One region of the Arthrobacter sp. K5 genome, then DNA from elsewhere that is predicted to be linked to it. Evidence: predicted binding sites of a transcription regulator. Region 1 holds the regulator's gene; each other region holds the start of a gene.
The links. The regulator LexA, encoded in region 1, represses DNA repair genes until DNA is damaged. The targets are predictions, from matches to a motif close to TCGAACANNTGTTCGA.
Positions count from the first base shown of each region.

Region 1 (4,416 bases):
GCCGGTGCCGCGGCCACGGCCGGCGAGCAGCGTGTTCTTGACCTGCTCGACCGTGCCGTGGCGGGCATGGGCGGCCAAAGCCGCAGCGGCCAGCACGAGATGGCCAGGCAGGTGGCACGCGCAATAGAAACGGGCGACCACCTGCTGGTGCAGGCCGGCACCGGAACCGGCAAGTCGCTGGCTTACCTGGTTCCCCTCATTGCACATTCCCTGGAGAGCAACAAGCCTGCCCTCGTGTCCACTGCCACCCTCGCTCTGCAGACGCAGATCGTGGGCAGGGACTTACCCCGGCTCCTGGAAAGCCTCAAACCGGCACTCGACCGGCCTGTGAAGATTGCGCTGGTCAAGGGCCGCGCCAACTATGTCTGCAGGCACAAGCTCGAAGGCGGCTTTCCCTCCGAGGAACCCTCGGAGGGCCAGCTCTTCTCACTGGGCGAGGACACCAGCGTCCCGCACTTCGCCGCGGCGGTGGGCGGTCCGTCGTCGCAGCTCGGCAAGGAGGTGGTCCGGCTCCGCGAATGGGCGGAGCAGACCACCACGGGCGACCGTGACGAGCTGCTTCCCGGCGTCACGGACCGGGCCTGGCGGCAGGTGTCAGTCACGTCCATGGAATGCCTCGGCTCGCAGAAGTGCCCCCTCGCCGAAGAGTGCTTCAGTGAGCTTGCCCGCCATAACGCCACGGAAGCCGACGTCGTGGTGACCAACCACGCCATGCTGGCCGTCAGCGCCTTCGAAGGCCTGGCGGTGCTGCCGGAGTATGACGTTGTGGTGGTGGATGAGGCCCACGAACTCCAGGACCGGGTAACCGGCGCGGTTTCGGGGCAGCTGTCGGTGGCCATGGTCCACGCCGCAGCGTCCGGCGCCCGCAAGCACACCGGCATTACCGTTGACGCGCTCAACACAGCGGCCGCCAACCTTGAGGTGGCTCTCGCCGGCGTTCCCAGCGGCCTGCTGCCCAACGGCCTGAACGACGAGCAGCTGGACTGTGTGGACCAGCTTCGTGAGGCGTGCCGGGCGGCGCTGTCGGATTCCAAGGGGGACAGCAATACAACGGCCGACGGCGGGCGGCAGCTCGCGCGCTCCCGCCTGCTGGTGATTCTGGAGCTTTGCGAACGGCTCATCGCCGCCCGGGAAAACCGCGAGGTGGTCTGGTTCTCCCGGAATAGCACGTTCGATCCCCAGCAGGGCTACTCTGCGCCGGACGAGTCTGCCCCGGCGCTGGTCAACATCGCCCCGCTGAGCGTCGCAGGCCGGCTTCGGGAAGGCCTGTTCGCCGGGCATACGGTGGTGCTGACATCGGCCACCCTTGCCATCGGCTCTGCCTTCGAACCCGCGGCCGGCGGGTTGGGCCTGGTCGGGGAGGGCGCGCCGAGCTGGACCGGCGTCGACGTGGGGTCGCCTTTCGACTACCCCAGGCAGGGCATCCTCTATGTAGCGGGCCACCTGCCGAAACCGGGCCGTGGCACGTCCCCTGAGGCGCTGGACGAACTCGAGTCCCTCATCCGTGCCTCCGGCGGGGGAGCGCTTTGTCTGTTCTCCTCGCGGCGGGCGGCCGAGGAAGCTGCGGACGCCCTGCGCACGCGGCTGGATGTCAGCATTCTCTGCCAGGGTGAATCCACCATGACGGCACTGGTGAAGCAGTTCGCTGACGAGCCCGATACCTGCCTGTTCGGCACGATGTCACTGTGGCAGGGGGTCGACGTGCCGGGCGGGTCCTGCCGCCTGGTGGTCATTGACAGGATTCCCTTCCCGCGGCCGGATGATCCCCTGATGACCGCGCGGTCCCGGGCCGTTGCACAGGCCGGCGGCAACGGCTTCATGTCTGTCTCCGCCACGCACGCGGCCATCCGGCTTGCCCAGGGGGCAGGACGGCTCATTCGGTCCACGAATGACAAGGGCGTGGTGGCGGTGCTGGACTCCAGGCTTTCCACGGAACGCTACGGCGGGTTCCTGCGGGCCGCGCTGCCGCCGTTCTGGCCAACGACCGACCGGAAGACCGCCGTCGCGGCACTGGAAAGACTCGCCGGCGCACAGGCCTAAGGAAGCCCCGGGCTGATGCTGCCCGGGGCCCAAGGCTCCCTGAAGGACATTCCCGCTCCCTGATGGACGTTTCCGGGGACGAAGCCCGCGGTGGCCTCCGGCCCGGCGGCTACAGCGAGCGGAGTACGGAAACCACCTTGCCCATGACAACGGCGTGGTCGCCGAGGATGGGTTCGTACTGCGTGTTCTGCGGCAGCAGCCACGTGTGGCCGTCGCGCTGCCGGAAAGTCTTGACCGTGGCTTCATCGTCGAGCAGCGCCGCAACGATGTCGCCGTTGACGGCGTCGCTCTGCCGCCGGACCACCACCCAGTCCCCGTCGCAGATGGCGGCGTCGACCATGGAATCGCCTGCGACCCTGAGCATGAAAAGCTCGCCGTGGCCCACCAGTTGGCGGGGCAGCGGCATCAGTTCCTCAACCATCTGGTCCGCGAGGATGGGGCCGCCGGCGGCGATCCGGCCGACCAGCGGAACCATTGCGGTATCCATTGCGCTGGGCAATTCGGACACGGAAGCGCCTGCCGTGCCCAGGGCCGGGGCTTTGTCCGCGCCGCCGGATTTCGGCGCCCCCGCGTCCAGGGTGAGCGGCATCAGGACCTCCATGGCGCGCGGACGCTTGGGGTCACGCCGAAGGTAGCCAAGCTTTTCCAGCTGCGAGAGCTGATGGGTCACGCTGGACAGGCTGGCCAGCCCGACGGTGTCGCCGATTTCCCGCATCGACGGCGGGTAGCCGTTCTCGTTGACCGAACGCTGGATGGTTTCCAGGATCTTCTTCTGGCGGAGTGTTAGTCCCTTGGGGGTCCGCTGAGACCGCGGGCTGCGCTGGGGAGCCTTGCCGTCAGAGGCCTGTGCTGCCATGTTCGCCAACGCCTTTCCGTTCCTCCCGGACGCGGTAGCTGCAGTGGCCGGGAACTTCCGGCCTGAAAAATGTCAGACCCTGCTGATCAACTGCAGATGTGGTTGTTCTGTGATTTCCAACGTAGGCCAGCCATAGGGCTTTTTCAAACATTTGTTCTAGCGAGTCTCGACTTAATTCGGTGATAGGTGCTAAAACTGGAAAAAGCAAAGTTCGAACATGTGTTCTAGTGAGGACGGTTTCTCAGCCCGGTGTTCGAACTGTCTGTTCGAACGCGAGGCAGTACAACTTGGTCCAGGAGGGCTCACGCCATGTCAGCTTCATCAGCAGTCTCAGCTTCACCAGCAATGTCGGCTTCACCAGCAGTCCCGCCGCACTCCCAGCCCGGCGCAGTCTTTCGGCCGCGTGCGGTGCCTCAGCCCCGTGCGGTGACTGAGCTGCGTGCGGCGCCCCAGTCGCTTGCCGTGCCCCAGTCCTGTGCAGTGTCCCGGCCAGGCAGGCCGCCACGCCTGCGCCTCACCCGCCGCGGCCGGATCGTCCTCATCGGACTGCCGCTTGTTCTTCTTGCCGCCCTGATCTTGTCTTTGACGGGGCTGTTGAACTCGCCGGCCAAGGCTGCGGACACCGCCAGTGGCCTGACCGTCACGCCCACCGTTTCTGTCACCGTGCAGCCCGGTGAATCGCTCTGGGCCATCGCCGGAAAAGTCGACCCCGACCGCGACCCCCGGGACGTGATTGTGGACATCGTCCAGCTCAACGACCTTCAGGCAGGGAAGGTCATGCCCGGCCAGCAGCTGTTCGTGCCGAACAAATAAGCCGTTGCCGTACGCTGGAACCGTCACAGTTTCCGGCCAGCCCTTCGGGTTACTTAAACTGTCTAGGTGACTGACCAGCTTGAGCGACTGAACCGACTGCCCCTGCGGACTAACCTGAGGGGGCTGTCCCCTTACGGCGCCCCGCAGCTTGACGTTCCGATCCTGCTCAACGTCAATGAGAACACGCATGGCGTGCCCGCCGACGTACGGGCGGCCATCACCGCGGCCGTCAGCGAGGCAGCCACCGGACTCAACCGGTACCCCGACCGCGAATTCACCGAGCTCCGGGAAGCCCTGGCGGAGTACCTCGGCCACGGGCTCAGCGCGGACAACCTCTGGGCAGCGAACGGCTCCAACGAGGTCCTCCAGCAGATCCTCCAGGCCTTCGGCGGGCCGGGCCGTTCGCTCCTGAGCTTCCCGCCGACGTACTCCATGTACCCGCTCCTCGCCAGCGGAACCGACACCGCCTACATCGCAGGCAAGCGTGCCGACGACTATGGCCTCAGCGCCGAGTCGGCCGCGAGCCAGGTGCGCGAACTCCAGCCCAACATCGTGTTCCTGTGTTCACCCAACAATCCCACCGGTACCGGCCTGGGCCTGGACGTGGTGGAAGCCGTCTACGAGGCGGGCGAGGCCAGCCAGGCCATCGTCGTCGTGGACGAGGCCTACCACGAGTTTGCGCACGACGGCACGCCCAGCGCCCTGAC
Region 1 covers NZ_CP159279.1:4,841,548-4,845,963, forward strand. Annotated here, with positions in the region: gene ABRP34_RS22030 (ATP-dependent DNA helicase) at 1-2,040, shown strand, start outside; gene lexA (transcriptional repressor LexA) at 2,150-2,896, opposite strand; gene ABRP34_RS22040 (LysM peptidoglycan-binding domain-containing protein) at 3,359-3,709, shown strand; gene ABRP34_RS22045 (histidinol-phosphate transaminase) at 3,776-4,416, shown strand, end outside.

Region 2 (4,416 bases), 1.9 Mb from region 1:
GCTGAAGGAATACCTGGCCGCGGCGGAGATCAAGCCCCTGACTCCGCGCGCGATCGGCACGGTGCAGGACCTGTTGGCCGTTCTGGACAAAGTTCGGGCTCAGGGCTGGTGCCTGCTGGACCAGGAGCTGGAGCTTGGGCTGATGTCCGTGGCCGCGCCTGTTTACCACGGCCCGAAGGTGGTGGCCGCCGTCAATGTATCGCTGCAGGCACAGTCTGTAGCCGCCAAGCCGGATCGCGAGGCCTACCTCGAATCCGTGCGGAAGGAAATCGTGGCCACGGCAGAACGAATTTCCTCGGACTTCTCCAGCGGACGGTAGCTGTACTCACCCGGTTGGTTGGTGACGCCGCCGAGGATCTGCGCGCCTTCCCACAACGGAGCTCAGAGAAAACCAGCAGTGAGCCTATTCCCGTTGGGGTCGTGAGCGGAAGTAGTGGTTGCGGCGGGGTTTTCGGTGGGGGTCGAGTTCTGGTGGGGGTTTGAACCAGGGGACTTCGTTGGTGATTTCGATGGTCCATAGTTCTTTGTGGATGAGGTGGTGGTGGTGGGTGCAGAGGAGGACGCCGTTGCCGGTGCCGGTGGTTCCGCCCCGTGACCAGTAGGTGATGTGGTGGGCTTCGCACCAGGGCGCGGGGATGGTGCAGTCGGGGAACGCGCAGCCCTGGTCCCGGGCCATGATGGCTTTGCGGATGTGGGGCGGGAAGACCCGTGAGGCGCGGCCGATGTCCAGGATCCGGCCGTCGCTGCCGAGGACGACGGGGATGAGGTCGGCGTCGCAGGCGATTTTGCGGATCGTGGCGGGGTTTACCGGGCCGGAGAAGGCGAACAGGGCGGTCCCGTCGCCGGTCCGGCCGGTGTAGCCCGGCCGGGGGCCCTGCACTCCTTGGAACGAAGGCGCTCCTTGGAACCACTGCGTGCCCTGCGAGGACTCCTGCGGCGGTGCTGCCCGGTCCTGCGGCGGTGCTGCCCGGTCCGGCGGCGGTGCGGCCCACTGTGCGTTGTGCCGTTGCTGGAGTTCGGCGAGGAGGTCGCGGTAGTTGATGGTGACCAGGATCTGGGGCCGGTGTCCGCCGTTGGCGGGCAGGGTGTCGGTGGTGAGGGCGGTTTGGCAGGCGCCGACGAGTCCGTCGAGTCTCTTCTGGCCCTGGGACCGGTGGTCCAGCGGGATTTCCGGGAGATCCGGGAGGTCCCAGCCGGCCGGGCCGCCCTGTTCCCCGGCCCCGGCACCGTCCGTCCCGTCACTGTCCGTCCCGGCACTGTCTGTCCTGTCGGTGCCGGTTGGGGTGCCGGGTGTTGGGGTGCGGGGGTTGGTGGCGGTGTTCATGGCGGTGGTGAGGGTTTCGAATTGTTCGGTGGTGGCGAAGATTTCCAGGTGCTGCAGGCCGTGTTTGGGGCGGCGGATGAAGGCGCCCTGGATCTGGCGGAGGGCCGGTTCGGAGGGTTCGGTCCCGTCCTGGTCGATGGCCTCGGCCCAGTGTTTGGTGACCCGGGTGAGGAAGTCGCCGTCGCTTTCGACGGCGGTTTGGGTCAGGGCGTGTTCCATCGCGGCGGTGAGGTCCGCGGTGGTGAGGTGCCGGGCCCGGTCCAGGGCCAGGGTGATGGTGCTCCCGGCGCGGGAGCCGATCCGGGCGGCGCTGACCGCGGCGGCGAGTTCTTCGTAGCGGGGCGGGAGCGGCTGCCCGCCGAACCCGGCCCGGGGCAGGACGGCGTCGGCCAGGGCGAGGCGGCGGCGGGCTTCGGCGGCCGGGATCCGCAGCCTGGCCTGCAGGAACTCGACAGTGGTCCGGGACCCGTCATCCCCCGGGCCCGGGCGCGCTGCGGCGGCGGGGCCGGGGACGAGGGGTGCCGCGGCGGTCAGCGGCCCGGTGAGCGCCGCGGCGCGGGCCCGGTCCACCGCGCCGGCGGCCACCACCTGCAGAAACTCCACGTGGCGGGAGAGCTGCTCGACCCGGTCCGCGAAATCCGCGGCCTGCCCGAAACCCCACAACGCCGTGTCTTCGGCGGTGATGGCGTTCGAGGCCAGATCAGCAAGGCTGCGGTCCACCACGTCCGCTCCGGAAGAAACGACCTGCAGGGCGTTGGCACCGGCAGAAGCCAACCCACTGGCACCGGGCCCTAAGGCCCGGTCTGCGGTGAATCCCCCCATGGCTTCCATGGAACCAGTCTGGTCCGGGGGTCTGACATTAAAAGCCCCGCCGGCCGAGGGGCCCAAAAAGTTTTTCGCGGACCACCCGAAGCGGCAGTCCAAAGCGTAAGCGGCCCGTCACCCTCCCGCCGCGCGCCCTTGGGCCATAGACTCTAGCCAACTACGTGTAGCAGCGCCGCTCCGTCCATCCGGCCGCTAAGGTCCGGAAACTCCAGGGGAGCAGGGCGCCGCTGCACCCGTTGGAAGGAAGTGGCGGGTGAAGCTGGGCATAGCGCGGGAGCGCCGGGAAGGCGAGCGGCGGGTCGCTGCGACGCCGGAAACCGTAAAGCAGCTGGCCGGACTGGGCCTGGAAGTGCTGGTCGAATCCCGGGCCGGCGTCTCGGCCGGGCATGCCGACGATGAATACCGCCAGGCAGGCGCCCACATCGTTGACGACCTCGATCCCGCCCTGCTGGATATCCTCGCCCATGTCCGGCCGCTGGAACTCCCGACGGCGACAGCCCTGAAACGCGGCGCCGTCACCGTGGGTTTGGCCTCGCCGTCGTCCGAACTCACCACCGTCAGGGTGCTCGCCGAAGGTGGCGTCACGTCCTTCGCGCTGGAACTCGTGCCGCGCATCTCCCGTGCCCAGTCCATGGACGCTCTCTCCTCGCAGGCCCTCGTGGCCGGCTACCGCTGCGTCCTCGAAGCTGCCATCCGCCTGCCCCGCTTCTTCCCGCTCTACATGACAGCGGCCGGAACCGTGCCGCCCGCGAGGGTGCTGGTGCTCGGCGTCGGCGTGGCGGGGCTGCAGGCGATCGGAACGGCTAAACGGCTGGGCGCCCGTGTGTCCGCCAACGACATCCGGCCGTCCTCCGCGGAAGAGGTCACGTCCATGGGCGGCACCTTCATCAAGCTGGACCTGGAGACGGCGGAGGCGGCCGGCGGATACGCCCGCGAGCTCACTGCCGACCGCGGCGCCCTGCAGCGGCAGTTGCTGGCGCCGCACGTAGCCGACGCCGACGTTTTGATCACGACGGCGGCCGTCCCCGGCAGGCGTGCCCCGCTTCTGGTGACCCGCGAGATGGTGCAGGGCATGCGCCCCGGGTCCGTCGTCGTCGACCTCGCCGCGGAATCCGGCGGCAACGTCGAGGGGTCCGTTCCCGGCCGGGACATCCACGTCCCCACCGCCGACGGAAAGGGGACCGTCACCGTCGTCGGCCTTAAGGACGCGCCCTCCGCCATGCCCACCGACGCCTCCCGGCTTTACGCGAAGAACGTCGCCAACCTACTGGCCCTGATGACCCGCGACGGGACGGTGGACCCGGATTTCGATGACGACGTGATAGCGGGTGCCTGCCTGACGCACGACGGCGTGGTGCGTCATCCGCCGACGGCGGAGGCTCTTGCGGCGCTCACGGGGGAGAACGCGCCCGGTGCCGCATCAACGGACGGACCACCCGGCGACACGGACACCGCAAGTGACACGGACCACGAACTCGCCGACGAGCTGGCGAACGGGCCGGAAAAGGCGTCGGAAAACGAAGGGGTGGTCTGATGGACGGTATCAGCCTGCTGACCATCACCGTGCTTGCGGTGTTTGTCGGCTTCGAAGTGGTGTCGAAGGTGTCCAGCACGCTGCATACGCCGCTGATGTCCGGTGCGAATGCCATTCACGGGATCATCCTGGTGGGTGCCATCATCGTCGCCGGGCAGGCCACGCACCCCTGGGTGCTCGCGGTGGCGCTGCTGGCGGTGGTCCTCGCCACGGCGAACCTTGTGGGCGGTTTCGTGGTAACGGACCGCATGCTGGAGATGTTCCGCGGCCGCAAGGAAAAACCGGCGAAGCCCGCCCCCGGGGTTGGGGCTCCGGGCGTCGCCCAGCCTGAAACCAAGGAGAACACGGAGGCCACGCGGTGATCCTCCTCGACCCCAACGTCACCGCCCTGCTCTACCTCGCGGCCGCCGTCTTCTTCATCCTGGCGCTGAAGGGCCTCAACTCGCCGCGCACCGCCCGCCGCGGCAACCTCATCGGCGCCTTCGGTGCGCTGGTCGCCGTCGTTACTGTCTTTTTCTCGACCCGGCTGGACAACGTCCCCCTGATCCTCGGCGCCATTGCCGTCGGTTCCGGTGTGGCCGCCCCCGTGGCCAGGCGCGTCAAGATGACCCAGATGCCCCAGCTCGTCGCCCTCTTCAACGGGGTGGGCGGCGGCGCCGCCGCCCTCGTGGCGCTGCTGGAACTGCCGCATGCGGAGGACGCCTGGGTGCGCGTCGCCGTCGTTTTCACCCTG
Region 2 covers NZ_CP159279.1:2,943,841-2,948,256, reverse strand. Annotated here, with positions in the region: gene ABRP34_RS13280 (IclR family transcriptional regulator C-terminal domain-containing protein) at 1-319, shown strand, start outside; gene ABRP34_RS13275 (DUF222 domain-containing protein) at 404-2,155, opposite strand; gene ABRP34_RS13270 (Re/Si-specific NAD(P)(+) transhydrogenase subunit alpha) at 2,403-3,683, shown strand; gene ABRP34_RS13265 (NAD(P) transhydrogenase subunit alpha) at 3,683-4,045, shown strand; gene ABRP34_RS13260 (NAD(P)(+) transhydrogenase (Re/Si-specific) subunit beta) at 4,042-4,416, shown strand, end outside.
Region 2: a site for LexA is predicted at 2,209-2,224, ahead of ABRP34_RS13275 (DUF222 domain-containing protein). Genes of this name have one in related genera too.

Region 3 (4,416 bases), 640 kb from region 1:
GGTGGTGATGGGTGCAGAGGAGGACGCCGTTGTCGGTGCTGGTGGGTCCGTGGCGGGACCAGTAGGTGATGTGGTGGGCTTCGCACCAGGATGCGGGGATGGTGCAGTTGGGGAAGGCGCAGCCTTGGTCTCGGGCGTTGAGGGCTTTGCGGATGTGGGGCGGGAAGATGCGGGCGGTGCGGCCGATGTCGAGGATCCGTCCTTGGCTGCCGAGGAGGACGGGGATGATGTCGGCGTCGCAGGCGATTTTGCGGATGGTGGAAGCGGTGACGGGGCCGGTGTAGTTGAACGTTCCGCTGCCGGTGGGTGGTGTGCTTGCGGGTGCGTTAAAGGGGGGTGTGGCGAAGAGGTCAGTGCCGGACCAGTTGATGCCGGGGAGCGTGGTGACGGGCTGTTTGCCTGTCAGGGTGTCGGGTTCGCTGGTCTGCCAGTTGGTCGGGTCGGTGCCTGGCTCGGGTTGGGATTCGCTGGTTTGCCAGATGTCCGGGCCTGTTGGCGGATTGATGGTGGCCTGCCAGGGGGTGGGTGTTGGCCGGGGGCTGTCTGTTCGCCGGGTACCGGGGCCGTTTGTGTTCGGGGCGTAGCGGGGGCCGCGGTTGGCGGTGGTTTGGATGCTGTTGAGGAGGTCCCGGTAGCCGATGGTGACCATGACTTGGGGGCGGAGTCCTCCGGTGGTGGGCAGGGCGCCGGCGGCGAGGGCTGCCTTGGACGCGCCGACGAGGCCGTCGAGGCGTTGCTGGGCGAGGGTGCGGCGGTCCAGGTCCGGTTCCGGGGTGGGGGCGGTGAAGGCCGCGTCGGGGTCGGCAGCGGCGGCGCTGATACCGTCGTCGCTGCCGGTACCAGCAGCGCCGGTACCGCCGTCACCGCTGCCGGCGCTGCCGGCGCTGCTGGTACAGCCGTCACTGCTGGTACCGCCATGACCGCTGGTGCCGTTGTCGGTATTCCCGCAGGTGGTGTTGGGGGTGGTGGTGCGGGGGTTGGTGGCGGTGTTCATGACGGTGGTGAGGACTTCGTATTGGTCGGTGGTGGCGCGGATTTCGAGGTGGTGGAGGCCGCCGCGTTTGTGGTGGAGGAAGACGCCTTGGCGGTGGCGGAGGTTTTCTTCGGAGGGTTCGGTGCCGTCCTGGTCGAGGGCGTCGATCCAGCGGTGGGCGATGCGGGTGAGGAAGTCGTGGTCGTTTTCGATCGCGGTTTGGGTGAGGTTGTGTTCCATTTCGGTGATCAGGGCGGGGTGGGGGATGTGGCGGACTTTGTCCAGGGCGGTGGTGATGGTGGTTCCGGCGCGGGAGGAGATGATTCCGGTGGTGAGGGCTGCTGCGGTTTCTTCGCGTTCTGGTGGCATGGGCCGGCCGGCGAGTCCGGTGCGGGGGAGGGTGGCGTTGGCGAGGGCGAGGCGGCGGCGTGCTTCGGGGGTGCTGATCCGGAGCCGGGTGCGGAGGAACTCGGCGGTGTTTCGGGCTCCGTCATCGGCCGGGGACCAGGCCACCGCAGAGGCAGAGGCCGCCGGGGTTGGAGCGGGGGCGGCGGCAGCGGCTAAGGAGGAGCCAGAGGCTCCAGCCGTGGTGGCGGCCGGCTCGGAGGGCTGAGCGCCAGGATCCGGGACAGGCCCGGGTTCGGTGCACCAGCCTGTGGTCCAGCCGGCGGTGCGGCTGGCGGTCGCGGCGTCGTTGATCGCCTCGGTCCGTGTCCGGTCCACTGCCGCGGCGGCGAGTACTTGCAGGTGTTCGACGCGGCGGGAGAGCTTCTCGGTCAGTTCCGCGAAATCGGCCGCCTGAAGGAAGTTGGCCGCGGCGAGCTCCTCCGGCGCCGAGCTGGTGGCGGACTCCAGCAGCGCCAGTGACGCGTTCAGATCAGTCGTTGCCAGCGCCAGTTCAGCGGTCAACAGGGCCGCTGACTCCGGGCCGTCCGTGCCGAGGTGTGGAGTGGCAGGGCCGGAGCCAGCTGCAAAGCCGGCGGCAGCACCGCCGTCGGACACGTCCTTGGCCGGTGCGTCAGAAAGGGGAGCTGCAGGGACGCTGCGCAGCCGGCGGCCAGGCAGCAGGGCCGCGGAACCCAGGCCCGAGACATTCGTCCCCGCCGAGCTATGCGCTCCATGCTCCCCAATAGCTTCCATAGAGAAACTCTCTCAGCGGGGTCTGACATTTTTAGGGCTGAGGAGCGTCACTTCGGACTAAACGTGAAAAACTTTTGAAAATTTTTTCGGCCCGGTCATTTGACCGGCATCTCCACCTGGGCGACGCGTGTACTCATGGGTGGCGAACTCCGACGCCGGCCAGAATGTCGCGGTACCCCTCGCGAAAGGATGGGTACTTGAATGAAAACCCTGTATCCCGAAGCAGCGCGTTGCTGCACCGCTTGTTGCCACCCCGCCCGCTGCCCAGAGAATCCGTCGGCGGTACGTCCAACCCCAATTCGGCCGCCAGGAAGCGCAGAACGTCGCCCAACTCGGCTGGATCGTTGTCCACCCCCAGATAGGCCGGCGACGGCACAGCGTTCATGGTGCACAAATGCACGATGGCACCCGCGGCGTCGTCGCGGTGGATGCGGTTGGTGTAACGGGGCTGGTCAGGAATGACGGCGGCGCCAGTTCGAACCTGGTCGATGAGGCGCGTGCGGCCCGGCCCGTAAATTCCGCCAAGCCTGAGCACGACAGGTGTGGTTCCGGTTCCATGGAGCCGCTTGAGCAGGTGCTCCTCAGCCTCACGCATGATGCGGCCCGAGAATCCGCCGGGTTCCGGCGTCGTGCTCTCATCGACCCATCCGCCGCCGGCGTCGCCGTACACGGCCGTGGAGGAGACGAAAAGGACGCGTTCGGGGGTAACGCGGTCTCGATCAAGAGCGTCGAGCACATGCGCCACGCCGTCCAGGTACGCGCTTCGGTAGGCCTCTTCGGTGGACGCGTCCGCTGCCACCGCTATGACGACGGCGGTGGTGTCCGCCGGGACAGGCGGCAGTTCTGCGGTGCTTAGGTTCGCGGCGGCGCCCTCAATCGCAGGCGGCAGCTTGTCCGGCGAGCGGCGCCAGCCCACCACCCGGTGCCCCGCTGCGGCGAACCGCAAACCCGCCTCGGTGCCCAGATCGCCGCAGCCGGCCAGAAGGATAGTCATCTGCGGTTCAGAGCGCCGGTACGGGGAAGAAGACGCGGGGGTCCTGCAGCAGCGCCGGGTAGTCGAATTCCGACCGGTCGATGATGTCCGTGAGCTGGAAGTTGCGGCCGAAGCGCCCGTCGTCGAGCGTGATGGGACGGCCCACGACCATTCCGACGGCGAACCTGCTGCCGCCGTCGAAAGGCACGGCTACCGGGGACTTGCCCGGAAGTGTTGAGAAGGCTGCCTCCTGGCGCTGCCGTTTCCGGGACGGCTTCTTGACCAGCGGCTTGGGGGCGGCCTTCCGGGCGACCTTGGCGGGACGGCGCGATGTTTCCTCAGCGTAGACGAACTGGTAGTCGTCCCCGGAGTCCGCGGAGTCCCCGCCGGCGCCCGAACCGGCCCCGGCCCCAGACCCAGCGGCCCCGCCGCCCGAAGCAACGGCGGAACCCTGCGCCGCCCGCCCCACGGCAGGAAGACCGACCTTGACCAGCTTCTCGGGGTCGCCGTGGCCGACGTGCTCGCGGAGAATCCACAGCACGTCACCCTCTGGATCCTCCGGCAGGAACTCGTGCCTGGGCTCCGGCCAGACGTACTCCAGCCCGTGCTCGGTGCCGGGGAACACCTGTTCGTAGAAGTGCGGGTCCTTGCGGATCAGGTTGGAGCGGTGGCTCAGGTGGAAGTCGGGGTCTCCGAGCCACGGCGGAAGCAGGATCTTGGCGGCATAGTCTGGGTGCGCGGCCTGGGGTGCGAACTCTCGGATGTTGTCCCGGGTGGTGTCGTCGAAGCCGCGCTTGGTCCATTCGTCCACCATGGCCAGGCCGTACATGGTGAGCGCAGGCACGTGCCCCATCCACATGCGGATAGCGGGGTGTGACTGCCACCCGTATTCCGGGATGACCAGCGCACGGAGTGTCTGCAGCGCTTCTACGCGCTGCTTGCCGAGCCGGGGGGTGTCCAGCGCGGCCGCGCTTTGCCGGAAATCGGGATAGGGAAGGAATGTTTGCATCCCTTCAGTCTGCCGTCCCTGGCGCCCTGTGCCAATTGAAGTGCCGGACGGCACAGCCAGCGGCCAAAATGGACGGTCCGGTGTTCACATAGTGGACCCATGCATACGGAAGGTTGATTAATCCACTAAGATATCCGAAACCTCACCAGCGTCTGGAAGCCGACTCATGACTCTTACCTCTCCCGCACCCTTGTCCTCCGCCCCCGCGGAGACCAATTCACATGCGCCACAGGAGCCCCAGCTGTTCGTTCCGAAGTACGGCCAAATGCTGGGCGCCGACGCGAACGGGATCCTCGTTCTCGATGAGTTTACTCTGGACCC
Region 3 covers NZ_CP159279.1:4,205,506-4,209,921, forward strand. Annotated here, with positions in the region: gene ABRP34_RS19190 (DUF222 domain-containing protein) at 1-2,113, opposite strand, end outside; gene ABRP34_RS19195 (NAD-dependent epimerase/dehydratase family protein) at 2,247-3,107, opposite strand; gene ABRP34_RS19200 (MSMEG_6728 family protein) at 3,115-4,095, opposite strand; gene ABRP34_RS19205 (hypothetical protein) at 4,262-4,416, shown strand, end outside.
Region 3: a site for LexA is predicted at 2,188-2,203, ahead of ABRP34_RS19190 (DUF222 domain-containing protein). Genes of this name have one in related genera too.